DNA from 4 places in the Ramlibacter sp. PS4R-6 genome. Region 3 is predicted to be linked to each of the others. Evidence: predicted binding sites of a transcription regulator. Region 3 holds the regulator's gene; each other region holds the start of a gene.

Region 1 (5,797 bases), 500 kb from region 3:
GATGTCGGCGTCGGGGAAGCGCTCCAGCATGCGGTCGATGGCCTCGAGGTTGATCGATGCGTCCTCGCGGATGGCGGTGTGCGGGCAGCCGCCCGTCTCCACGCCCATGATGCGTTCCGCGGGCAGCGCGCCGCTCACGGTGAGCAGGCGCTGGTCTTCCTTGGTGTAGATGTCGTTGGTGATGGCGACGAGGTCCCACTCGTCGCGCATGGCCTTGCAGAGTTTTTCGAGCAGCGTGGTCTTGCCGGAGCCGACGGGGCCGCCGATGCCCACGCGCAGCGGGGGGAGCTTCTTGGTACGGTTCATGAGCGGAACAGGCGTGAGTATTGGGTTTCGTGGCGCGACGACAGGATCGCGAGCATGGGGCTGAAGGCCTGCGGTTCTTCGGCCGCGAACGCGGCGTCGACCGCCGCGGGAATCTCCTGCGCCAGCCGCGACAGGATGCGCTGGCCCGAGCTTTGCCCAAGCGGCACGACGCGCACGGCGGCCTGCACCATGTTCTCGGCCCAGCCGAAAGCGAAGGCGTTCAGCGCATCGCGCGCGCCGAGTTCGAAGCCCGAGGCGGCGAGGGACCACGCAACGGGATAGGCCAGCGGCCCGGCATGCGGGACGGCGCGCCCCACGGACTTCAGCCATTCCAGCATCGAGCGTCCCATCTGCACGGTCTGCTGGCGCAGCTCCGACGTTTCGCGCGTGCGCAGCACCCAGGCGTTCATCGCATCGGCCTGCGCGGGATCGGCGACCACGTTGCGCACGACGACGAGGTCCGCGCGCGCGAGGTTCAGGTGCAACTGGTGCACGAGCCAGTCGGCGGCTTGCGCTTCGCCGGTGACGAGGCCCGCATCGACGGCCGCTTCGAGCCCTTCGGAATACGAGAACCCGCCCACCGGCAGCGCCGGCGACGCCAGCCACAGCAGCGGCAGCAGGCCGTCAATGGTGGTCGTGGCCGTGGTGCTCGTGCGCGTGTCCATGGTGGCCGCCGCTCGCATATGCCCCGCCTTCCGGCTCGAAGGGCGCGTTCGCTTCGGTCACGTCCAGGTGCATGCTGCGCAGCATGTCCGCGAGGACGTGGTCGGGTTCGATCTTCAGGTGGTCGGGCTTCAATTCGATGGGCACGTGCCGGTTGCCCAGGTGGTAGGCGGCGCGCGTCAGGTCGAAGGGCGAGCCGTGTTCCTTGCACGCGGTGATCACCAGCACCGGCTGGTCGGCCGCGACGATGCGGATGAACGAGCCGTCTTCGGCGACGAGCACGTCGCCCCCGCGCACGACGCTGCCGCGCGGCAGGAACACGCCCACGTGGCGCCCGTTCGAATCGGTGAAGTCGAAGCGGCTCTTCTGCCGCGTGTCCCAGTCCAGCGTGACGAAGGGTGCGCGCTTGACCAGCGCGGGTGCGAGGCCCGCGCCGCGCGCGAGGAGCTTGGTCGCCTGGATCATCAGAACAGGAAGTATCGCTGCGCCATGGGCAGCACCTTCGCCGGCTCGCAGGTGAGCAGTTGCCCGTCGGCGCGCACGGCGTAGGTCTGGGGGTCGATCTCCATCCTGGGCGTCGCGCCGTTGTGGACCATGTCGCGCTTGGTGACCTTGCGGATGTTCTTCACCACCCCGATGGTTTTGGCCAGGCCGAACTCCTTCGCCACGCCGGCGCCGAAAGCGGATTGCGACACGAAGGTGAACGAGCCCTTCGCGACCGCACCCCCGAACGCGCCGAACATCGGCCGGTAGTGCACCGGCTGGGGCGTGGGGATGGACGCGTTCGGGTCGCCCATCGCCGCCATCGCGATGAAGCCGCCCTTGAGGATGAGCGAGGGCTTCACGCCGAAGAAGGCGGGTTTCCAGACGACGAGGTCGGCCCACTTGCCGGATTCGATGCTGCCGACCTCGTGCGAGATGCCGTGCGCGATGGCCGGGTTGATCGTGTACTTGGCGACGTAGCGCTTGATGCGCGTGTTGTCGTTGCGGGCCGTGTCGCCGCCCAGCGTGCCGCGCTGCAGCTTCATCTTGTGCGCGGTCTGCCAGCAGCGCAGGATGACTTCGCCCACGCGCCCCATGGCCTGCGAGTCGGACGAGAACATGCTGATCGCGCCGATGTCGTGCAGGATGTCCTCGGCCGCGATGGTCTCCTTGCGGATGCGGCTTTCGGCGAAGGCCAGGTCCTCGGCGATGCCCGCGTCCAGGTGGTGGCACACCATGAGCATGTCGACGTGCTCGTCGAGCGTGTTCACGGTGTAAGGCATCGTCGGGTTGGTCGAAGAGGGCAGGAAGTTCGCCTCGCCCACCACGCGCAGGATGTCGGGTGCGTGGCCGCCGCCCGCGCCTTCGGTGTGGAAGGCGCACAAGCTGCGGCCCTTGGTCGCCGCGATGGTGTTCTCGACGAATCCGGATTCGTTCAGCGTGTCGCTGTGGATCGCGACCTGCGTGTCCGTCTCTTCCGCCACCGACAGGCACTGGTCGATGGCCGAGGGCGTGGTGCCCCAGTCCTCGTGCAGCTTCAGCCCGATGGCGCCGGCTTCGATCTGCTCGCGCAGCGCATCGGGCCGGCTGGCGTTGCCCTTGCCCAGGAAGCCCAGGTTCATGGGGAACGCGTCCGCCGCCTGCAGCATGCGCTGCATGTTCCAGCGGCCGGGCGTGCAGGTGGTGGCGAGCGTGCCCGTCGCCGGGCCGGTGCCGCCGCCGAACATGGTCGTCACGCCGGAGGCGAGCGCCTCCTCGATCTGCTGCGGGCAGATGAAGTGGATGTGCGAATCGATGCCGCCGGCGGTGACGATCGAGCCTTCGCACGAGATGATCTCCGTGCCCGGGCCGATGATGATGTCCACGCCCGGCTGCGTGTCGGGGTTGCCGGCCTTGCCGATGGCGGCGATGCGGCCGTCCTTCACGCCGATGTCGCACTTCACGATGCCCCAGTGGTCGACGACGAGTGCGTTGGTCAGCACCACGTCCATCGCGCCCTGCGCGCGCGAACGCTGGCTTTGCGCCATGCCGTCGCGGATGGTCTTGCCGCCGCCGAACTTCACCTCTTCGCCGTAGCCGCCGGCGCGCAAGGTGTAGTCGTCCTCGACTTCGAGCAGGAGCTCGGTGTCGGCCAGGCGCACGCGGTCGCCCTTGGTGGGGCCGAACATCTCGGCGTAGGCACGCCTGCCGATGGTGGCCATGGTCAGAGCTTTCCTTGAACGAGGCCGCGGAAGCCGTACACCACGCGCTCGCCGGCGTACTCGACGAGTTCCACCGTGCGCTGCTGGCCGGGCTCGAAGCGCACCGCGGTGCCCGATGCGATGTTCAGGCGCATGCCGCGCGCCGCGTCGCGGTCGAACTGCAGCGCGCCGTTGGTTTCGTGGAAGTGGTAGTGCGAGCCGACCTGGATCGGGCGGTCGGCCGTGTTCTTCACGACCACCGTGGTGGTGCGGCGGCCGGGGTTGAGCGCGTGGTCGGGGCCGTCGACCAGGATTTCGCCGGGGGTCATTCGCCCCTCGCCAGCCACAGGGCGAGCAGGGCGCCGACGGCGATGACCGCGAGGCCGGCGACGTCGCTGGCGTGCCAGTGCACCTCGCCGGGCATGCCGTGCCCGGAATGCGCCCAGGCCTGTGCGGCGAAGAAGGCGGGAAGGGCGAGCCAGTTCTTCATCTTGTCGTCTCCTCGTTGTTCAGGGCAGGGGCTGGTGGACGGTCACGAGCTTGGTGCCGTCGGGGAAGGTGGCCTCCACCTGGATGTCGGCAATCATTTCGGCGACGCCGTCCATCACGTCGGCGCGCGTCAGCACGCTGCGGCCCTCGGACATGAGCTGCGCCACCGTCTTGCCTTCGCGCGCGCCTTCCATCACCGCGGCCGAGATCAGCGCCACGGCTTCGGGGTAATTGAGCTTCAGGCCCTTGGCCTTGCGCCGCTCCGCCAGCAGCGCGGCGGTGAATATCAGCAGCTTGTCCTTCTCACGGGGCGTCAGTTCCATCGTGCCTCCTGCACCAAATCCGATGTCGCAAATCATGTGCCATGCAGCTTCGCAGTGCGCAAGAGCCCCGCGATCGCTCGCCGACAACGCATTTTGGTGCGTCCGCCTCCATTTCGTGCGCGGGCGCGCCGCCAAACCGTGCGCCACGTCGGTGCAAACCCGGATGGGGGGATGGCACACGCCTTGCGTTGACAAGTGACCCCGGCCAACGGGGTTCGCATTTCCCCACTACCTCTTTCACTTCGGAGCAGCCACATGAATCGTCGAGGGAACCTCAAACTCCTCACCGCCTCCATCGCCCTCGGCCTTGGCCTGGGCGCGACCACCCTCTCGCAAGCCCAGGACAAGGGCACCATCAAGGTCGGCGTCCTGCACAGCCTGTCGGGCACCATGGCCATCTCGGAAACGGTCCTCAAGGACACCGTGCTGATGGCGATCGACGAGATCAACGCCAAGGGCGGCGTGCTCGGCAAGAAGCTCGAGCCCGTGGTCGTGGACCCGGCCTCCAACTGGCCGCTGTTCGCCGAGAAGACCAAGCAGCTCCTGACGCAGGACAAGGTCGCCGTGATCTTCGGCTGCTGGACGTCCGTGTCGCGCAAGTCGGTGCTGCCGGTGGTCGAGGAGCAGAACGGCCTGCTGTTCTACCCCGTGCAGTACGAGGGTGAAGAGCTGTCGAAGAACGTGTTCTACACGGGCGCCGCGCCGAACCAGCAGGCCATCCCCGCCGTGGAATACCTGATGTCCAAGGAAGGCGGCGGCGCCAAGCGCTTCGTGCTGCTCGGCACCGACTACGTGTACCCCCGCACCACGAACAAGATCCTGCGCGCGTTCCTCAAGTCCAAGGGCGTCGCCGAGGCCGACATCATGGAGGAGTACACGCCCTTCGGCCACTCCGACTACCAGACCATCATCGGCAAGATCAAGAAGTTCAGCTCCGAAGGCAAGAAGACGGCGGTGATCTCCACGATCAACGGCGACTCCAACGTGCCCTTCTACAAGGAACTGGGCAACCAGGGCCTGAAGGCCAAGGACGTGCCGGTCGTCGCCTTCTCGGTGGGCGAGGAAGAACTGCGCGGCGTCGACACCAAGCCGCTGGTGGGCCACCTGGCCGCGTGGAACTACTTCATGTCGGTCAAGAACCCGACCAACACCGAGTTCACCAAGAAGTGGGGCGACTACGCCAAGACCAAGGGCATCGCCGGCCACAAGGACAAGCCGCTGACGAACGACCCGATGGAAGCCACCTACATCGGCGTGTACATGTGGAAGCAGGCCGTCGAGAAGGCTAAGAGCACGGACACCGACAAGGTCATCGCCGCGATGGCCGGCCAGACCTTCAAGGCGCCGAGCGGCTTCGTCGCCACGATGGACGCCAAGAACCACCACCTGCACAAGCCGGTGTTCATCGGCGAAGTGAAGGCCGACGGCCAGTTCAACGTGGTGTGGAAGACGCCCGGCCCGGTCAAGGCCAAGCCCTGGTCGCCCTTCATCGAAGGCAACGACAAGAAGAAGGACGAGCCGGACGGCAAGTCGAAGGTGTAAGGACCGCCGTTGTCGCCCCGGCGCAGGCCGGGGCCCAGTGTCTTTCGACGGAAGCCACTGGATCCCGGCCTTCGCCGGGATGACATCTTCGAAGTGCCTCGCGTGCGGGGCACTGCAAAGATGTTCAAACGAATCCTTTTCCTGGTGGCGGTATTCGCGGCAGCACAGGCCCACGCGCTGACGGCCGAGGAAGCCAAGGCCATCGCCATCGGCGAATCCGACGCCCGCATCGAGGCGCTGGGCAAGGCCATCGCCACGGCCGACGACAAGACCGCGGCGTTCCTGCAGGCGCTCGCCGACGACTCCGTCAAG
Region 2 (5,797 bases), 2.8 Mb from region 3:
GCACCATCCGCAAGGTGCTGGCGCGCGAGGCGCCCAGCGCCTGCGTTTCGGTGACGAACTCGTTGGCCTTGTTGAGAAGGGCGATGTTGTTCGCCTGGCTGTACGCGAGCGCCGAGGCCAGCTCGTCGAGGCTGAAGCCGTCGGCCATGAGCGGTTGCAGCTTGGCGTAATACGGGACCCACAGCGCGTCCATGGCGGCTTCGAGCTCGCGGCCGCGCGGCGACGTCACGGGCTCCAGCCGCACGGGCTTGCCGTCGCCGCCCGGGATGGTCGCGCCTTCGCGGAAGGCGATGTGCGAGGCCTGCCAGATCTTCGTGCCGGCGCGCAGTTCGGAGAGTGTTTCGGGCTTGTACGGGCGGCCCGCCACGCGTGCCGCGTCCAGCTCAAGCAGGGTGCGCGCTATGCGCTGCGAGACGTAGCGCTGGCGGCCGGCCAGGTTGATGGCCACCGTGTCCTGGTCGATCTTGAACGACGTGTAGAAGTTCAGCACCAGCACGCCGATGTCGAACAGCAGGAAGAAGGCGACCGCGATGATGATCTCGCGGTACTTGCCGAACGAGAACCGCGCGCGGCTGCGCTGCCGCGGGCGGGCGGGCGCGGCCGGAAGCGCCGCGCCTTCGAGGGGTAGGACTGCTGCCATGGGGTTCCTCCTTTGTTCTTGTCTCCCCGGGACCTGCGACAACGCTCAGGCGCGGGCGACCCGTTCCTTCGCGGCCTTGACCGGCTTGGCGACGATGGATTCCACCTTGCGCTGCTTCTCGTACAGGAACGACAGGATTTCCTGCCGGCAGTGGTTGTAGGTGGCGTTCTCGGCCAGCTGGATGCGGTTGCGCGGGCGCGGTAGGTCGATGGCGAGGATCTGCCCGATCGTGGCCGACGGCCCGTTCGTCATCATCACCACGCGGTCCGACAGCAGCACGGCCTCGTCCACGTCGTGCGTGATCATCAGCACGGTGTTGCCCAGCTCGGACTGGATGCGGATCACCTCGTCCTGCAGGTGGGCGCGCGTCAGGGCGTCGAGCGCGCCGAAGGGCTCGTCGAGCAGCAGCACCTTCGGCTCCATCGCCAGCGCCCGGGCGATGCCCACGCGCTGCTTCATGCCGCCGGAGATCTGCGAGGGCAGGCGGTCCAGCGCGTGCTCCATGTGCACCATGCGCAGGTTGTGCAGGATCCACTCGCGGCGCTCGGCGCGGGTCTTGGTGTCGCGGAAGATCTTGTCGACCGCGATCTCCACGTTCTGGTAGACCGTGAGCCAGGGCAGCAGCGAATGGTTCTGGAACACGACGGCGCGGTCGGGGCCCGGCGCGTTCACTTCGCGGCCGTCGAGGATCACGCCGCCGCTGGTGGCCTTGAGCAGCCCCGCGACGATGTTCAGCACGGTGGACTTGCCGCATCCCGAGTGGCCGATGAGCGAGATGAATTCGCCTTGCCGGACCTGCAGGTCGATGCCGCTCAGCACCGGGTTGGCCGTGGGGCCCGTGCCGAACACCATGTCGACCTGCGAGAGCGTGAGGTAGGACATTGCCGTTTCTCCTTAGCTGGCCGCGGTGCCGCGGGTGACCTTGCGGCCGATGAAGGCGACGATGCGGTCCAGCGTGAAGCCGACCAGGCCCACGTACAGGAGCGCCAGGATGATGTCGCTGATGCGCGAGCTGTTCCACGCGTCCCAGATGAAGAAGCCGATGCCCACGCCGCCGATCAGCATCTCGGCGGCGATGATCGCCAGCCACGACAGGCCGACGCCGATGCGCAGCCCCGAGAAGATGAAGGGCGCCGCCGCCGGCAGCATGATCTTGATGAAGTACTCCACGCCGTTCAGGCGCACCACCTTGGCGACGTTGCGGTAGTCGTCGGGGATGTTGCGGATGCCGATGGAGGTGTTGATGATGATCGGCCAGATCGACGTGATGAAGATGACGAAGATCGCGCTGGGATGGCCGTCGCGGAAGCCGGCGAGCGAAATCGGCAGCCACGCGAGCGGCGGCACGGTGCGCAGCACCTGGAAGATCGGGTCGAGGCCGCGCAGCGCCCAGGTCGACTGGCCCACCAGCACACCCAGGCTCACCCCTGCGATCACCGCCAGCGAGTAGCCGTAGGCCACGCGCTTGAGGCTGGCCAGCAGCTGCCACGCGATGCCCACGTCGTTGCCGCCGCGGTCGTAGAACGGGTGGGCGATCAGCTCCCAGCAGTCCTGGACGACCTTGGTGGGCGCCGGCAGCGCGGCGCCCGGGCGCGAGCCCAGCATCTGCCAGATCGCCAGCAGCAGGCCGATGACGACCAGGGGCGGCAGCACGTGCGTCATGAACACGCGCGCCGTGTTGCGCAGGGCCTGCACCACCGCGCCGGGGCCCGCGGGCGCGAGCGGCAGCATCTCGATCGTTTCAGCGGTCTGCATCGCGTCCTCCTCAGGCCGACTTGATGTACTTGATGGACAGGCTGTCGAGGTACTTCTTCGGGTTGGCCGGATCGAACACCTTGCCGTCGAAGAACTTCTCGATGCCGCGCGACGTGGACTTCGGGATGTCCTTGTCCGCCACGCCCAGTTCCTTGGCCGCGGTGCGCCAGATGTCCTCGCGGTTCACCTTGGCGATGAGCGACTTGGTGTCGAGGTTGGGCGGCAGGTAGCCCCAGCGCTGGTTCTCGGTGAGGAACCACAGGTCGTGCGACTGGTACGGGTAGCTCGCGTTGTCGGCCCAGTAGCGCATCTGGAACTTGCTGTTCTTCTCGACGCGGCCCGTGCCGTAGTCGAAGTCGCCCTTCAGGCGGTCGACGATGTCTTCCAGCGGCGCGTTGATCCAGCGGCGGCGCGAGCAGATCTCGGCGACCTCGGCGCGGTTCTTCGGGTCTTCGCAGAACATCTGCGCTTCCATGATCGCCTTGAGCAGCGCCTTGGTCGCGTTCGGGTTGGCCTGCACGTAGTCGGCGCGCATCGCGAACGCCTTCTCCGGGTGGTTCATCCACAGCTCGCTGGTGGTGAGCGCCGTGTAGCCGATCTTCTGGTGGATCAATTGCAGGTTCCACGGCTCGCACACGCAGAAGGTGTCCATGCTGCCCACCTTCATGTTCGCCACCATCTGGGGCGGCGGCACCGTGATGGTGTTGATGTCGCGGTTGGGGTCCACGCCGTTCGCGGCCATCCAGTAGCGCATCCACATGTCGTGCGTGCCGCCGGGGAAGGTCATCGCCGCGTTCACCGGCTTGCCGGTCTTCAGGCGCTTGGCCAGCAGGGCCTTGCCAAACTCCTTGGCGTCGAGGCCGACCTTGAGGGCCTTGTATTCGTCGGCCACCGAAATGCACTGGCCGCCCAGGTTCAGGCGCGCCAGGATGTTGATCGGCACCTGCACGTTGTTGGCCGTTGTCGCACCCGTGGTGATCAGGTAGGGCATTGGCGTGAGGATGTGCGCGCCGTCGATGCCGCTGGCCTTCGAGCCGAGCACGAGGTTGTCGCGCGTGGCGCCCCACGAGGATTGCTTGGCGACCTCGACTTCCGTCATGCCGTGCTTCTTGAAGAAGCCCTTCTCGTCGGCGACGAAGAGCGGGGCGGCGTCGGTGAGCGCGATGAAGCCGAGCTTGGCGGCCTTGGTTTCCAGCGCCGTGCCTTGTGCGCGCGCGCGCAGCGGGACGAGTGCGCCGATCGTGCCGGCTGCGCCGAGCGCGGCCGCGCCCTTGATGATCGAGCGGCGCGAAAGGTTCGCGGCGCGGGTGTCGGTCTTTTCCATCGTCGATGCTCCGTAGTGCCAAGAAAGCGAAAGGCGTCCACCCCTGCCGCCGCGCGTGTGCACGCGTGCGAAGGAATGGACGCCGTTGTCCTGCGACCCTTGCCAAGTGCGGGACGGCTCCATTGCCGCCTGGGTCCTTGCTGCATCACTGCAGGGACCGTGCCAGCTTTTGTGCACCGCAACAGTGCGCGGGATTCAGCGGCCGGGGAGGACCTCGGCCATGGCGAGCAGGGCCTGCGCGATGTCGGCCACGCGGCGCTTCTGGTTCATCGCCATCTGGCGCAGCGTGCGGTGCGCCTCCTCCTCGCTGATGTGGCGGTGGGCCATGAGGATGCCCTTGGCGCGCTCGATGAGCTTGCGCTCGTTCAATGCGCTGCGCGCGGTTTCGAGCTCGTCGTGCATCTCCTGCAGGCGCAAGGCCTGCTCGTGCACCATGTCGATCACCGAGCGTTCCAGTTGCGGGCCGATCGGCGGGCCCGACGGGCCGCCGGCCGCCTCGCGGTGCAGGCTGTCGAGCGTGGACTGCTCGTCGCGCAGCGCGTCGCGCGCCTCGCCGACCTTGCGTCCGCACAGCACGCGCAGGTGGCCGGCCAGCACGTCCTCCACCGTGCGCATGGCGTCCAGGCGCTCCGTGCAGCACTCGTACCAGGCGTCGACGAGCGACTCGTCCATGGGCATGCCGCCCAGCGACTGCCCGATGCGCCGCATGCGCTCGATTTGCACGAGCGTGCGGTGGTCGCAGCTGGCGAGCTCGGCGGCGGTGACCTTGGGGTCGGCGAACTCCTGGAAGACGTCCAGGCAGTGCTGCTGCTGGTCGATCAGCAGGCGCCAGCGCTCGTGGCCCGGGGCGTCGATGCGCCCCACGGCGAACACGGCCGCGCCGTGCGCGCGCTCCTGGCCGGCGTACTCCTTGCCTTGCATGAAATGGAACATCGCCACCAGTGCGCGCGAGATCTCGGCGTCGCCGGCGCTGTCAACCGCCTCGAACACCACGCCCAGAAGGCTTGCGATGAGGCGGACCAGGACGGCGGTGGCATCGCGCGCCGAGATGGCGCGCGCCGCGATGCGCGTGCGCAGCTGCGGCAGGCCGTCGAGCGCATCGAGCGCGATGGCGATGCGGTTGAACACGCGCGCACCGTTGCGCACCGCGCCGGCATCCAGCGCGAGGCGGTCGAAGCTGGCCACCACCACGGCCTGCAGCGCGTCGCACTCGGGGATCTGCTCCAGGCGCATGGCCGCGAAGCGTTCCCCGCGCGAGGCCAGGAAGATGTTCGACATGCCGCGCTCGCGCTGCAGGGCATGGATGAAGCGGCCGATCACGCCGACGAGCTCGCTGGTGTGCGCGAGCCTTTCGAGCTCGTCGATTTCGCAGCGGCGGGCGGCGAGCAGGTGGCTGAGGGCGGACTTCACGCACCCCTTCCAGCAACATCCGTGCCGCTAAACTGGGCGCGGTGAAAGTCCTGGGAATCGAATCGTCGTGCGACGAGACCGGCGTGGCGCTCGTCGAGGGCGGCGGTGCGGGCGTGCCGCGGTTGCTGGCGGATGCCTTGCACAGCCAGGTCGAGATGCACCAGGCCTACGGCGGCGTGGTGCCGGAGCTGGCGAGTCGCGACCACATCCGCCGCGTGCTGCCGCTGGCGGAGTCGGTGCTGGCGAAGGCGCAAGCCGATGTGCGTGACATCGATGTCGTTGCCTACACGCGCGGCCCCGGCCTTGCGGGCGCGCTGCTGGTGGGCGCGGGCGTTGCCTGCGCGCTCGGCGCGGCGCTGGGCAAGCCGGTGCTGGGCGTGCATCACCTGGAGGGGCACTTGCTGTCGCCCTTCCTGTCGCAGGACCCGCCGCAGTTTCCCTTCGTCGCGCTGCTGGTTTCGGGCGGCCACACGCAACTGATGCGCGTCGACGGCGTCGGGCGCTACGAGATGCTCGGCGAGACCATCGACGATGCGGCGGGCGAGGCGTTCGACAAGACGGCGAAGCTGCTCGGCCTGGGTTACCCGGGCGGGCCGGCGCTGGCGAAGCTCGCGGAGCAGGGTGACCCGCAGGCCTTCAAGCTGCCGCGCCCGCTGATGCACAGCGGC
Region 3 (5,797 bases):
TCGACGTCGACCTCGCGGTGGCGCAGAACAACGACAACCCGGTGTACTACGTGCAGTACGCGCATGCGCGCATTGCCAAGATGCAGCGCGACTGGGGTGGCGACGTCGCGGCGCTGCACGGCGCCGATCTTTCCGCGCTCCAGCATCCCGCGGCGCTAAACCTCATGCTGCTGCTCGCGAAGTATCCGGACATGCTGGCCGCCGCCGCCACGGACTTCGCGCCGCACGACGTCACTTTCTACTTGCGGGAATTGGCGGCAGCGTTGCACAGCTACTACGATGTCGAGCGCGTGCTCGTCGACGACGAGCGGCTCAAGCGAGCCCGGCTGGCGCTCGTCGCCGCGTGCGCGCAGGTGTTGCACAATGGCCTGGCTGTGCTGGGCGTCAGCGCCCCGCAGAAGATGTGAACATGAGAAAGCTGCAGACCGGCAACGTCATCGTCGGCATCATCATCGGGGTCGTGCTGGGCCTGGCCGCTGCGCTGGCCGTGGCGGTGTACGTCACCAAGGTGCCGGTGCCTTTCCTGAACAAGGGCCAGAGCCGCACGCCCGAACAGGACGCGGCCGAGATCCGCAAGAACCGCGACTGGGACCCCAACGCGCCGCTGTACGGCAAGAACCCCGCGAAGGGCACCGCGCCCACGCCGCAGGTCGCGGACCCGGCCAAGACGCCGGGCGCGCCGCCGGTGGCCACCATCCCCGCGCCTTCGGCCGCGCCCGACAAGGCGCCGCCGGCGGTGACCGGCCGCCCGTCGAACGACCCGCTGGGCGACTTCGCCGCGGCGCGCGCCTCGGCCAACACCGACCCCTTCATCTATTACGTGCAGGCCGGCGCGTTCCGCACGCCGGAAGACGCCGAAGCCCAGCGCGCGAAGCTTTCGCTGATGGGCCTGGACGCCAAGGTCACCGAGCGCGAGCAATCGGGCCGGCAGGTGTTCCGCGTGCGCGTTGGGCCGTACGAGAAGAAGGAAGACGCCGACCGCCAGAAGGAAAAGCTGGAAGCCGGCGGCATCGAAAGCGCGCTGGTGCGCGTGCAGAGATAAGGAATCCGTGCCGATGAAACGACGTGAGTTTTCGCTGGGCGCCGCCGCGGTGCTGGCTTCTCCGGCCGCCGTCCTGGCGCAGGCGCGCGTGCCCGAGGACGGGCGCGAGTACCGCACGCTGCCGCGCACGGTCCCGGTCGAGACTCCGCTGCCGAAGATCGAGGTGATCGACTTCTTCTGGTACAGCTGCCCGCACTGCAACGCGTTCGAGCCGACCCTGCAGGCCTGGAGCCGCAAGCTGCCCGACGACGTCGTCCTGCGCCGCATCCCGGCGGCCTTCCGCGACAACATGGTCCCGCAGCAGCGCCTGTTCTACGCGCTGGAGGCGATGGGCAAGGCGGGCGAATTGCACGTGAAGATCTTCGATGCGATCCACAAGGAGAACGTGGACCTCACGCGCCTGGCGACCATGGCCGACTGGGTCGGCAAGCAGGGCCTGGACGCCGCGAAGTTCACCGAGTTGTACAACTCCTTCGCCATCTCGGCCAAGGCGCGCCGGGCCACCGACATCCAGAACCTGTACGAAGTAGAAGGCGTGCCGTCCATGGGCGTCGTCGGCCGCTACTACACGGATTCGACGCTCGCCAGCAACCACGGCCGGATGCTGCAGGTGGTGGATTACCTGATCGGCGAGGCGCGCAAGCCGCGCTAGCGGCGCGTAGAAAAACCGCCCCCGGCACGCGTTCTTCGCGTGGGCATGCAGGTTTCGGGCCTGCGCATGGTTAGAATGCCCAGCAAGATTCGTGCCTTTATGAAGCAACTCCTTTCCCCCTTCGGGTTTGCACTGGCGCTGGCGTTGGCCGGCGTGCCCGCCGCCGCCGAAAAGGCCGACCGCGCCAAGCCGATGAACGTGGAGGCGGACGCGCTCAAGTACGACGACCTGAAGCAGACCAGCGTCTTCACCGGCAAGGTCGTCGTCACCAAGGGCTCCATCCTCATTCGCGGCGCGCGCATCGACGTGCGCCAGGACGGCGAGGGCTACCAGTACGGCGTGGTCACGGCCGAACCGGGCAAGCTCGCCTTCTACCGCCAGAAGCGCGACGGCATCGACGAGTACATCGAGGGCGAGGGCGAGACCATCGAGTACGACGGCAAGGCCGACCGCGTGAAGTTCATCAAGCGCGCCGAGATGCGGCGCATCCGCGGCGGCACGCTGGCCGACGAGGTGGTGGGCAGCCTCATCACCTACGACAACAGCACCGACGTGTTCTCGGTCGACGGCGGCCCGGCCAGCCCCGCGATGGGCGGCCGCGTGCGCGCCGTGCTCACGCCCAGGCCCACCGCGTCCGCGCCCGCCGCCACCAACAGCCCGGCGGCCAACCTGCGCCCGAGCACCACCTTCGACGGGGGCAGGAAGTGATCGAGGCCGCCACGGTCGGGCGCCGCGCCGCGCCCGAAGCGGGCGTCAGCCGCCTGTCGGCGCGGCACCTGCAGAAGACCTACGGCAGCCGCAAGGTGGTCAAGGACGTCTCGCTCGACGTCGACAAGGGCGAGGTGGTCGGGCTGCTGGGGCCCAACGGCGCGGGCAAGACCACGTCGTTCTACATGATCGTCGGCCTGGTGCGCGCCGATGCGGGCGAGATCTCCATCGACGACCGCTCGGTCGAGCACATGCCGATCCACCGCCGCTCGCGCCTGGGCCTGTCGTACCTGCCGCAGGAAGCGTCGATCTTCCGCAAGCTCAATGTCGAGGAGAACGTGCGGGCCGTGCTGGAGCTGCAGCGCGACGAGCAGGGCGCGCCGCTGGCGCGGGCCGAGATCGAAAAGCGCCTGACGGCGCTGCTGCAGGACCTGCGCGTGGACCACCTGCGCGATTCGCCCGCGCTGGCGCTGTCCGGCGGCGAGAGGCGCCGCGTCGAGATCGCGCGCGCGCTGGCGACGCAGCCGCGCTTCATCCTGCTGGACGAGCCCTTCGCGGGCATCGACCCGATCGCCGTGATCGAGATCCAGCGCATCATCGGCTTCCTGAAGTCGCGTGGCATCGGCGTGCTGATCACCGACCACAACGTGCGCGAGACGCTGGGCATCTGCGACCACGCCTACATCATCAGCGACGGCGCCGTGCTCGCGCAGGGCACGCCTTCCGAGATCGTGAACAACGCGGACGTGCGCCGCGTGTATCTCGGCGAGCACTTCCGAATGTAGAGCGGGCACAGCAGTATGAAACAGGGCCTGTCGCTTCGCGTCTCCCAGCACCTGGCGCTGACGCCGCAGCTGCAGCAGTCCATCCGCCTGCTGCAGCTGTCCACCATGGAACTGGCGCAGGAAGTCGAGCAGATGCTCGACGACAACCCCTTCCTCGAGGTCAACACCGAAGAATCGCGCGAGGACCCGGGCCTCGGCGTGGTGGACGCGCCGCCGGCGGGCGACGACGAGTTCGGCAACCACGGGTCCCTGCACGACGACGGCCCCGACACCGACGCGCCCGCGACCGAGGTGGAAGCGCCCGACTGGGACGGCGACGGCAGCACCGAGATGGTGGCCGACGACGGCGAGTGGGGCGGCGACGCCACGCCGCGCAAGAACGGATCGTCGGACGACGACGTCGACGCGACCGAACTGGCGCACGGCCACGAGTCGCTGCAAGCCCACCTGCACCGCCAGGCGCTGTCGCTGCGCCTGTGCGAGGAAGACCGCTGCTCGCTGCAGTTCCTCATCGAGTCGCTCAACGACGACGGCTACCTCGAGGAGCCGCTGGAGGCGCTGGCGGCGTCGCTGTCGCCCGTCGACGAGGAGCAGCGCGAGGAGCTCGTGCACCGCTTCACCGTGGCGCTGCACCTGCTGCAAAGCCTGGACCCGACCGGCGTGGGCGCGCGCTCGCTGGGCGAATGCCTCACGCTGCAGCTCAAGGCCATCGAGGCGGCGGGCGACGACACGCCGGCCACGGGCGCCGCGATCCGCATCTGCGCGCAGCCCATCGACCTGCTGGCGCGGCGCGACGTCAAGCGGCTGGCGCAGGTCACGGGCGAAAGCGACGCCAATGTGCGCGCGGCCATCACGCTGATCACGCGGCTGGAACCGAAGCCGGGCCGCCGCTTCGTCGACACCGAACGCAACATCGTCGTCCCCGACGTGCTGGTGACCAAGGCCGGCCGCGGCGGCAGCCTGAAATTCCGCGTGCAACTGAACCCGGACGTGATGCCGCGCCTGCGCGTGCACGACGTGTATGCGGGCGCCCTCAAGGCGCACAAGGGCGAAGGCCACCAGGCGCTGCAGCAGCGCCTGCAGGAGGCGCGCTGGTTCATCAAGAACATCCAGCAGCGCTTCGACACCATCCTGCGCGTGTCCAATGCCATCGTCGAGCGCCAGAAGAACTTCTTCGTCCACGGCGAGCTCGCGATGCGCCCGCTGGTGCTGCGCGAGATCGCCGACGAGCTCGGGCTGCACGAGTCCACCATCAGCCGCGTGACCACGGCCAAGTACATGTCCACGCCCTACGGCACCTTCGAGCTGAAGTACTTCTTCGGCTCGGCGCTGGGCACGGAGACGGGCGGCAACGCGTCGAGCACTGCCGTGCGCGCGCTGATCAAGCAGTTCGTGGCCAGCGAAAGCGAGAAGAAGCCGCTGTCGGACAGCCAGATCTCCGAGATGCTCAAGGAGCAGGGCATCGAGTGCGCCCGCCGCACCGTCGCGAAGTACCGGGAGGCGCTGCGCATCGCCCCGGCCAACCTGCGCAAGGCCCTTTGAACGACCTGCAACTCTTCCTGCCGTGCCCGGCGGGCGTCGAGGAATTCCTCGCCGCCGAGGTCGCGCGCATCGTGTCCGGCCCCGTCCAGTCGCAGAGGGCGGGCGTGACCCTGCGCGCGTCCTGGCGTGACGCCCTGGCGCTGAACCTGCACAGCCGTCTCGCGCAGCGCGTGCTGGTGCAACTGGCGCATGCGCCCTACCGCGACGAAGGCGACATCTATGCGATCGCGGGCGGCGTCGCGTGGGAGGCCTGGTTCACGACGCGCGACAGCTTCAAGGTCGAGATCACCGCGCAGCACAGCCCGCTGAAGAGCCTGAACTTCGCCGCGCTGAAGGTGAAGGACGCGATCGCCGACCGCTTCCGCGAGAGGAAGGGCGCGCGGCCGGACGTCGACACCCAGTGGCCGCGCGTGCGCGTCTACGCGCACCTCACCGCCGACCACGCCACGCTGTACATCGACACCTCGGGTGAGCCGCTCTTCAAGCGCGGCTGGCGCGAGGACAAGGGCGACGCCCCGCTGAAGGAAACACTGGCCGCCGCGATGATCGCTGCCAGCGGCTGGGATGCGAGCGTGCCGCTGTACGACCCGTGCTGCGGCAGCGGCACCATCGTGATCGAGGCCGCGCAGATCGCCTGCCGCTACGCGCCGGGCCTGGAGCGGTACTTCGGCTTCGAGAACCTGCTGCCTTTCGAGGAAGCAGCCTGGGAGCGGCTGCGCGAGGAGGCGAAGTCGCAGCACCGCGCGTCGCCCGTGCCCATCTTCGGCAGCGACGTCGCGTTCCGCATGGTCGACTTCGCGCGGCGCAACGCCGAACGCGCCGGCGTCGACGCAGTGGTGAACCTGCGCGGCGGCGATGCGCTGCAGCGCATGCCGCCCTCGGACACGCCCGGCGTGATGCTGGTCAACCCGCCGTACGGCGAGCGTATCGAGGCAGCGGGCGTCGCCGGGCGCGAACGCGCGCAGACCGAAGGCGACGGCGATTTCTTCGTGCAGCTGGCCGCGCACTGGAAGGCGCACTACGCGGGCTGGACGGCGTGGGTGCTGACGCCCGATTTGAAGCTGCCTT
Region 4 (5,797 bases), 120 kb from region 3:
CGCGTGCACACGGCGGTGAAGATCGCGCCGCACTACGAAGGCCCGGTGGTCTACGTGCCCGACGCCTCGCGCAGCGTGAGCGTCGCGCAGGGCCTGCTGTCCGACCAGGCGGCGAAGTACATCGCCGAAGTCGAGGCCGACTACGAGCGCGTGCGCGTGCAGCACGCCAACAAGAAGCAGGTGCCGCTGGTGCCGCTGGCGCAGGCGCGGGCCAACAAGACGCGCATCGAGTGGGCGGGCTACACGCCGCCCGCACCCAAGTTCATCGGCCGGCGCGTCTTCAAGAACTTCGACCTGGCGGAATTGGCGAAGTACATCGACTGGGGCCCGTTCTTCCAGACCTGGGACCTGGCCGGGCGCTTCCCCGACATCCTGAAGGACGAGGTCGTGGGCACCGAGGCCGTGCGCGTGTACGCCGACGGCCAGCGCATGCTCAAGCGCCTGATCGAGGGGCGCTGGCTCACGGCCAACGCGGTGGTCGGCCTGTGGCCCGCCAACACGGTGAACGACGACGACATCGAGGTCTACGCCGACGAATCGCGTTCGCACCCGCTCATGACCTGGTGGGGGCTGCGCCAGCAAACCGAGAAGCACGAGATCGAAGGGCAGATGCGGCCCAACCGGTGCCTGGCGGACTTCATCGCGCCCAAGGGCGTGGCGCGCGACTACATCGGCGCCTTCGCCGTGACGGCCGGCATCGGCGTCGAGAAGAAGGAGAAGTACTTCCTCGACGACCTCGACGATTACTCGGCCATCATGCTCAAGGCGCTGGCCGACCGCCTCGCCGAAGCGTTCGCCGAGGCGATGCACGAGCGCGTGCGCAAGGACCTGTGGGGCTACGCGGCGGGTGAATCGCTCTCGGGCGACGAACTGATCGCCGAGAAGTACCGCGGCATCCGGCCCGCGCCGGGCTACCCGGCGTGCCCCGACCACAGCGTCAAGCGCGACCTGTTCGAGCTGCTGCGCGCGGAAGAGGCCGAGATGGGCCTGACCGAGAGCCTGGCGATGACGCCGGCGGCGAGCGTGAGCGGCTTCTACCTCTCGCACCCCGAGAGCACGTACTTCAACGTCGGCAAGATCGGCGACGACCAGCTGCAGGACCTGGCGCGGCGCCGCGGCGCGCGGATCGAGGAACTGCAGCGCCTGCTGGCGCCGAACCTCTAGCGCTTCAGCGCGATGCGCTGCGCGAGCACCAGCGCGCCGGCGCCCGCAGCGCAGATGGCGATCAGCACCGACAGGCCCACGCTGTAGCCGGCCTGGGCCGTCCACAGCGACCCCAACAGCCACGGCATGACCGCACGGGCGACGGCCGTCGGCGGGCCGAGCGCGCCCGTGAGCGCGCCGATGTTCTCGCGGCTCACGTACTGCGCGATGGCCGTTCCCTTCACGATCGTCATCATCCCGTTGCCCAGCCCGAAGAAGATCACGAAGAGCGCCGCGCCCCACACGTAGCCACCCGCGAACAGCAGGAAGGCCAGGCTGATGGGGATCAGCATGGGGATGGTGCGGTTGGCCACGTGCACGTCGAAGCGGTGCTCGAAGAAGAACAGCAGCAGGCGGCCGAGCACCTGGATCGCCCCGATGCTCGCGGGGATCGCGATCACCCATTTCTCGTCGAGGCCGGCGCCGCGCAGCAGGCTGATCATGTGCGGCGGCAGCGCGGCGGTCACGGCCATCATGCCGACGGTGAAAACACCGATGAGGATGTAGGGCGCGCTGGTCATGTGCTCGTGCGGCGGCTTCACCGCATGCGCATGCACGACCGGCCCCGGGGCGTTGCGCAGTTGCACGAAATGCAGCGGGGCGCAGACCAGCAGCTGCAAGCCCGCCAGGACCCACAGCGCCTGCCGCCAGCCCATCGCGGAGATGAGCCCCGCGAAGATCGGGATCATCACCGTGCTGGCCAGGCCGCCCAGGAAGGTGAGCGTGATGATGGCGCGGCGGAAGTCCTGCGGGAAACGGCGCGTGACCACCGCGAACACCGGGTTGTACAAGGTGCCCGCCAGCGCCACGCCGAGCAACAGCCACACGGCGTAGAAGGCGGCCTGCGAGTGCACGAACGAGTGGACGATGAGGCACACGCCCGCCAGCAGCGAGCCGCCCGTCATCACGGCGCGCTCGTGGCCGGCGTCGATCCAGCGCCCGATGGGAAAGGCCGCCGCGCCTTCGGCGAAGAGGGCCAGGCTGAAGGCCAGCGACGATTGCGCGCGCGTCAGGCCCAGCTCGCGCTCGACCGGCTCCATCAGCAGGGAGAAGCCGTAGAAGACGCTGCCCCAGGTGATGAGCTGCGCGACCGAGAGCCAGAGGACGAATCGGCGGTCGTGCGCCGCCGGGGACTGCGTCATGCGGCGATTGTCGCCGCGAGCGCGCGCCGGTACTGCACCGCCTCGGCCACGTGCTCGGCCTGCGTGGTCGCGGCGCCCGCCAGGTCGGCGATGGTGCGCGCCACCTTCATCGCGCGGTGCGTGGCCCGCGCGCTCCATCCCAGCCGCGCCGACGCGAGGTTGAGGAACTTCGCCGCGGCGGTGTCGAGCGCCGCGTGCGTGTCGATCTCCCGGCCCTGCAGCGCCTGGTTGGCCTTGCCCTGGCGCTCGATCGCGCGTTCGCGTGCCTTGGCGCAGCGCTCGCGCACGCGCTCCGTGCCTTCGCCGGCGGGCGCGTGCAGCAGTTCCTCCGCGCGCATCGCCGGCACCTCCACGTGCAGGTCGATGCGGTCGAGCAAGGGGCCGCTCAACTTGGACTGGTAGCGCGCGACCTGGTCCGGCGTGCAGCGGCAGTGGCGGTGCACGGTGCCCAGCCAGCCGCACGGGCAGGGGTTCATCGCACCGACGAACTGGAAGCGCGCCGGGAACTCCGCGCGGTGCGCGGCGCGCGAGATCGTGATGCGGCCCGTCTCCAGCGGCTCGCGCAACGCCTCGAGCGCGGCGCGCGGGAACTCGGGCAGCTCGTCGAGGAACAGCACGCCGTTGTGCGCCAGCGAGATCTCCCCGGGCCGCGGCGGCGAACCTCCGCCGACCAGCGCCACCGCGCTCGCCGTGTGGTGCGGCGTGCAGGTGGGCCGCATGCGCCAGCCCGAGGCCGAGAAGCGCCCGGCGAGGCTGGCGATGGCCGCCGACTGCAAGGCTTCGTCCACCGACAGCGGCGGCAGCAGGCCCGCGAAGCGCTGCGCCAGCATCGACTTGCCCGAGCCCGGCGGGCCCAGCATCAGCACGCTGTGCGATCCCGCCGCCGCGATCTCGAGCGCGCGCTTGGCCACAGCCTGGCCCTTCACGTCCGACAGGTCGGGATACACGGCTTCTTCTGCGTGCGCCACCGCGCACACGCGCGCCCAGCCCTCGCGCGGCGGCTCGCCGTCCTGCGCCGGCATGAACTGGCGCGCCACATCCAGGAGGTGGTCGGCGCGGTACACGCGTGACTGCGGCACCAGCGCTGCCTCTTCGGCGCTGCCGGGCGGCAGCACCAGCTGGGCCGCCGCGCCGCTGGCGTGCAGCGCCAGGCTCATGGCGAGCGCGCCGCGCACCGGGCGCAACTCGCCCGACAGCGACAGCTCGCCCGCGAATTCATGGCCCGCCAGCCGCGCGCCGTCGATCTGGCCGCTGGCCGCCAGGATGCCCAACGCGATCGGCAAATCGAAACGGCCCGAGTCCTTGGGCAGGTCGGCCGGAGCCAGGTTCACCGTGATGCGCTTGTTGTGCGGGAACTCCAGCCCGCAGTTCTGCAAGGCCGAGCGCACCCGCTCGCGGGCCTCCTTCACCTCCACGTCCGCGAGCCCGACCAGCGTGAAGTTGGGCAGCCCGTTGGCCAGGTGCACTTCCACCGTCACCGCGGCGGCCTGCAGGCCGATCAGGGCGCGGCTTTGCACCAAAGACAGGCTCATCCCGATTTCCCTCCCCATTTGGGTGCGTAGCACCCCTTGCTGCGGCACGCCGGGGCCTCCGCGCACCACACGCGTGCGCGAAACCGGCTTCTTTCCGGTTAACGCCGGGGCATGGGGCCCCGCCGACCGCCTCCTACTCCAGCTGGGCGATGGCATGGTCCGTGCATGGGCTGGCTTCGTCCCTTCCCTTTTCATCAGGAGAACTTGAAGTGCAATCGAAGAAGCTCGCCCCGAAACTGGCCCTCGCGGCCCTGAGCCTGTCCGGCGCTGCCTTCGCGCAGACCGCACCCGCCGCTCCCGAGCCCGACTACAGCCTGTCGGCCAACGTGGCCCTGGTCAGCGACTACCGCTTCCGCGGCATCGCGCAAACCTCCAAGAAGCCCGCGCTGCAGGGCGGCGTCGATTTCTCCCACAAGAGCGGCTTCTACGCCGGCACCTTCCTGTCCAACGTGAAGTGGGTCAAGGACTTCAACGGCGCCACCAAGGGCGGCTACGAGTGGGACCTGTACGGCGGCTTCAAGAAGGAAGTGCTGGACGGCTTCACGCTGGACGTCGGCCTGATCACCTACCGCTACCCGGGCAACAACTCGGGCGACGCCGGCACGCCGGGCGCGGGCCTGGTCGGCAAGGCCGACACCAACGAGTGGTACCTCGGCGCCGGCTACAAGATGTTCACGCTCAAGTACAACCGCACGATGGGCAACCTGCTCGGCGTGCTGAACAGCGGCGGCTCCAGCTACTGGGACCTCAGCGCCGGCTTCGACCTGGGCAACGGCCTGGCGCTGACGCCGCACATCGGCCACCAGACCGTGCGCAACACCTCGATCGCGAGCTACACCGACTACTCGCTCACGCTGGCCAAGGACTTCGGCAACGGCTTCTCCGCCAGCGCCGCCTACGTCGGCTCGAACGCGCGCCGCGCGTTCTACACGGACTTCGGCGGCCGCTACATCGGCAACGACACGGTGGTCGTCGGGGTGAAGTACACGCACTCGTTTTGACGGCGGGCGCGTCCATCCAAAGGAGCACACATGAAACTTGTCACTGCCATCATCAAGCCCTTCAAGCTGGACGAGGTGCGTGAAGCCCTTTCCGGCATCGGGGTGCAAGGCATCACCGTGACCGAGGTGAAGGGCTTCGGCCGCCAGAAGGGCCACACGGAGCTGTACCGCGGCGCCGAATACGTCGTCGACTTCCTGCCCAAGGTGAAGATCGAAGCGGCGGTTGCCGACGACCTGGTCGAGCGCGTCATCGAAGCCGTCGAGGGCGCTGCCCGCACCGGCAAGATCGGCGACGGCAAGATCTTCGTTTACGACCTGGAGCAAGTGGTGCGGATCCGCACCGGCGAAACCGGCAAGGAGGCGCTGTAAAGCGGCCCCTCTCAAGAGACAAGAGACGAACCATGAAACACCTCCTCGCTAGCCTGGCCCTCGGCCTGGGCCTCCTCGCGGGCAGCGCCTCGGCGCTCGCCCAGACCCCGCCGGCGGCTGCATCCGCATCCGCCCCGGCAGCGGCCGCCCCCGCGGCCGCCACGGCCTCGGCCGAAGCCAAGCCGGCTGCGGCGCCTGCCGCCGCCGTCGCCGCTTCGGGCGCCGCCGCCACCGCATCGGCCGCACCCGCGCCCGTGCCGAACAAGGGCGACGTGTCCTGGATGATCGTCGCCACGCTGCTCGTCATCATGATGTCGATCCCCGGACTGGCGCTGTTCTATGGCGGCCTCGTGCGCAGCAAGAACATGCTCAGCGTGCTGATGCAGGTCTTCGTCACGTTCTCGCTGATCGTGGTGCTGTGGTGCCTGTACGGCTACAGCCTGGCGTTCACGGAGGGCAACTCCTTCGTCGGCGGCTTCGACCGCGTGTTCATGAAGGGCCTGTTCGATCCCGCCAAGGGCGAGTTCGCGATGGGCGCGACCTTCAGCAA

Evidence for each region. Region 3 encodes sigma-54, which starts transcription at its own class of promoters, with help from an activator protein. Its sites were predicted from a motif close to TGGCANGNAANCTGCTTT; they were not measured.
Region 1: the regulator sigma-54 is predicted to act here: its motif matches at 3,968-3,985, upstream of WG903_RS00180 (urease subunit gamma).
Region 2: the regulator sigma-54 is predicted to act here: its motif matches at 3,867-3,884, upstream of WG903_RS16605 (CmpA/NrtA family ABC transporter substrate-binding protein).
Region 4: the regulator sigma-54 is predicted to act here: its motif matches at 4,028-4,045, upstream of WG903_RS03260 (TorF family putative porin).

What each region holds. Positions count from the first base shown of each region.
Region 1 is NZ_JBBHKA010000001.1:36,343-42,139, reverse strand. Features, by position in the region: gene ureG (urease accessory protein UreG) at 1-306, opposite strand, end outside; gene WG903_RS00205 (urease accessory protein UreF) at 303-971, opposite strand; partial or broken gene ureE (urease accessory protein UreE) at 937-1,434, opposite strand; gene ureC (urease subunit alpha) at 1,434-3,152, opposite strand; gene WG903_RS00190 (urease subunit beta) at 3,155-3,460, opposite strand; gene WG903_RS00185 (hypothetical protein) at 3,457-3,621, opposite strand; gene WG903_RS00180 (urease subunit gamma) at 3,641-3,943, opposite strand; gene urtA (urea ABC transporter substrate-binding protein) at 4,199-5,485, shown strand; gene urtB (urea ABC transporter permease subunit UrtB) at 5,606-5,797, shown strand, end outside.
Region 2 is NZ_JBBHKA010000001.1:3,342,696-3,348,492, reverse strand. Features, by position in the region: gene WG903_RS16620 (ATP-binding protein) at 1-640, opposite strand, end outside; gene WG903_RS16615 (ABC transporter ATP-binding protein) at 686-1,522, opposite strand; gene ntrB (nitrate ABC transporter permease) at 1,535-2,395, opposite strand; gene WG903_RS16605 (CmpA/NrtA family ABC transporter substrate-binding protein) at 2,406-3,719, opposite strand; gene WG903_RS16600 (nitrate- and nitrite sensing domain-containing protein) at 3,915-5,129, opposite strand; gene tsaD (tRNA (adenosine(37)-N6)-threonylcarbamoyltransferase complex transferase subunit TsaD) at 5,171-5,797, shown strand, end outside.
Region 3 is NZ_JBBHKA010000001.1:538,977-544,773, reverse strand. Features, by position in the region: gene argS (arginine--tRNA ligase) at 1-407, shown strand, start outside; gene WG903_RS02680 (SPOR domain-containing protein) at 410-1,042, shown strand; gene WG903_RS02675 (thiol:disulfide interchange protein DsbA/DsbL) at 1,056-1,694, shown strand; gene lptA (lipopolysaccharide transport periplasmic protein LptA) at 1,794-2,402, shown strand; gene lptB (LPS export ABC transporter ATP-binding protein) at 2,399-3,187, shown strand; gene WG903_RS02660 (RNA polymerase factor sigma-54) at 3,203-4,729, shown strand; gene WG903_RS02655 (THUMP domain-containing class I SAM-dependent RNA methyltransferase) at 4,726-5,797, shown strand, end outside.
Region 4 is NZ_JBBHKA010000001.1:655,023-660,819, reverse strand. Features, by position in the region: gene metH (methionine synthase) at 1-1,164, shown strand, start outside; gene WG903_RS03270 (MFS transporter) at 1,161-2,345, opposite strand; gene WG903_RS03265 (YifB family Mg chelatase-like AAA ATPase) at 2,342-3,877, opposite strand; gene WG903_RS03260 (TorF family putative porin) at 4,087-4,878, shown strand; gene glnK (P-II family nitrogen regulator) at 4,909-5,247, shown strand; gene WG903_RS03250 (ammonium transporter) at 5,280-5,797, shown strand, end outside.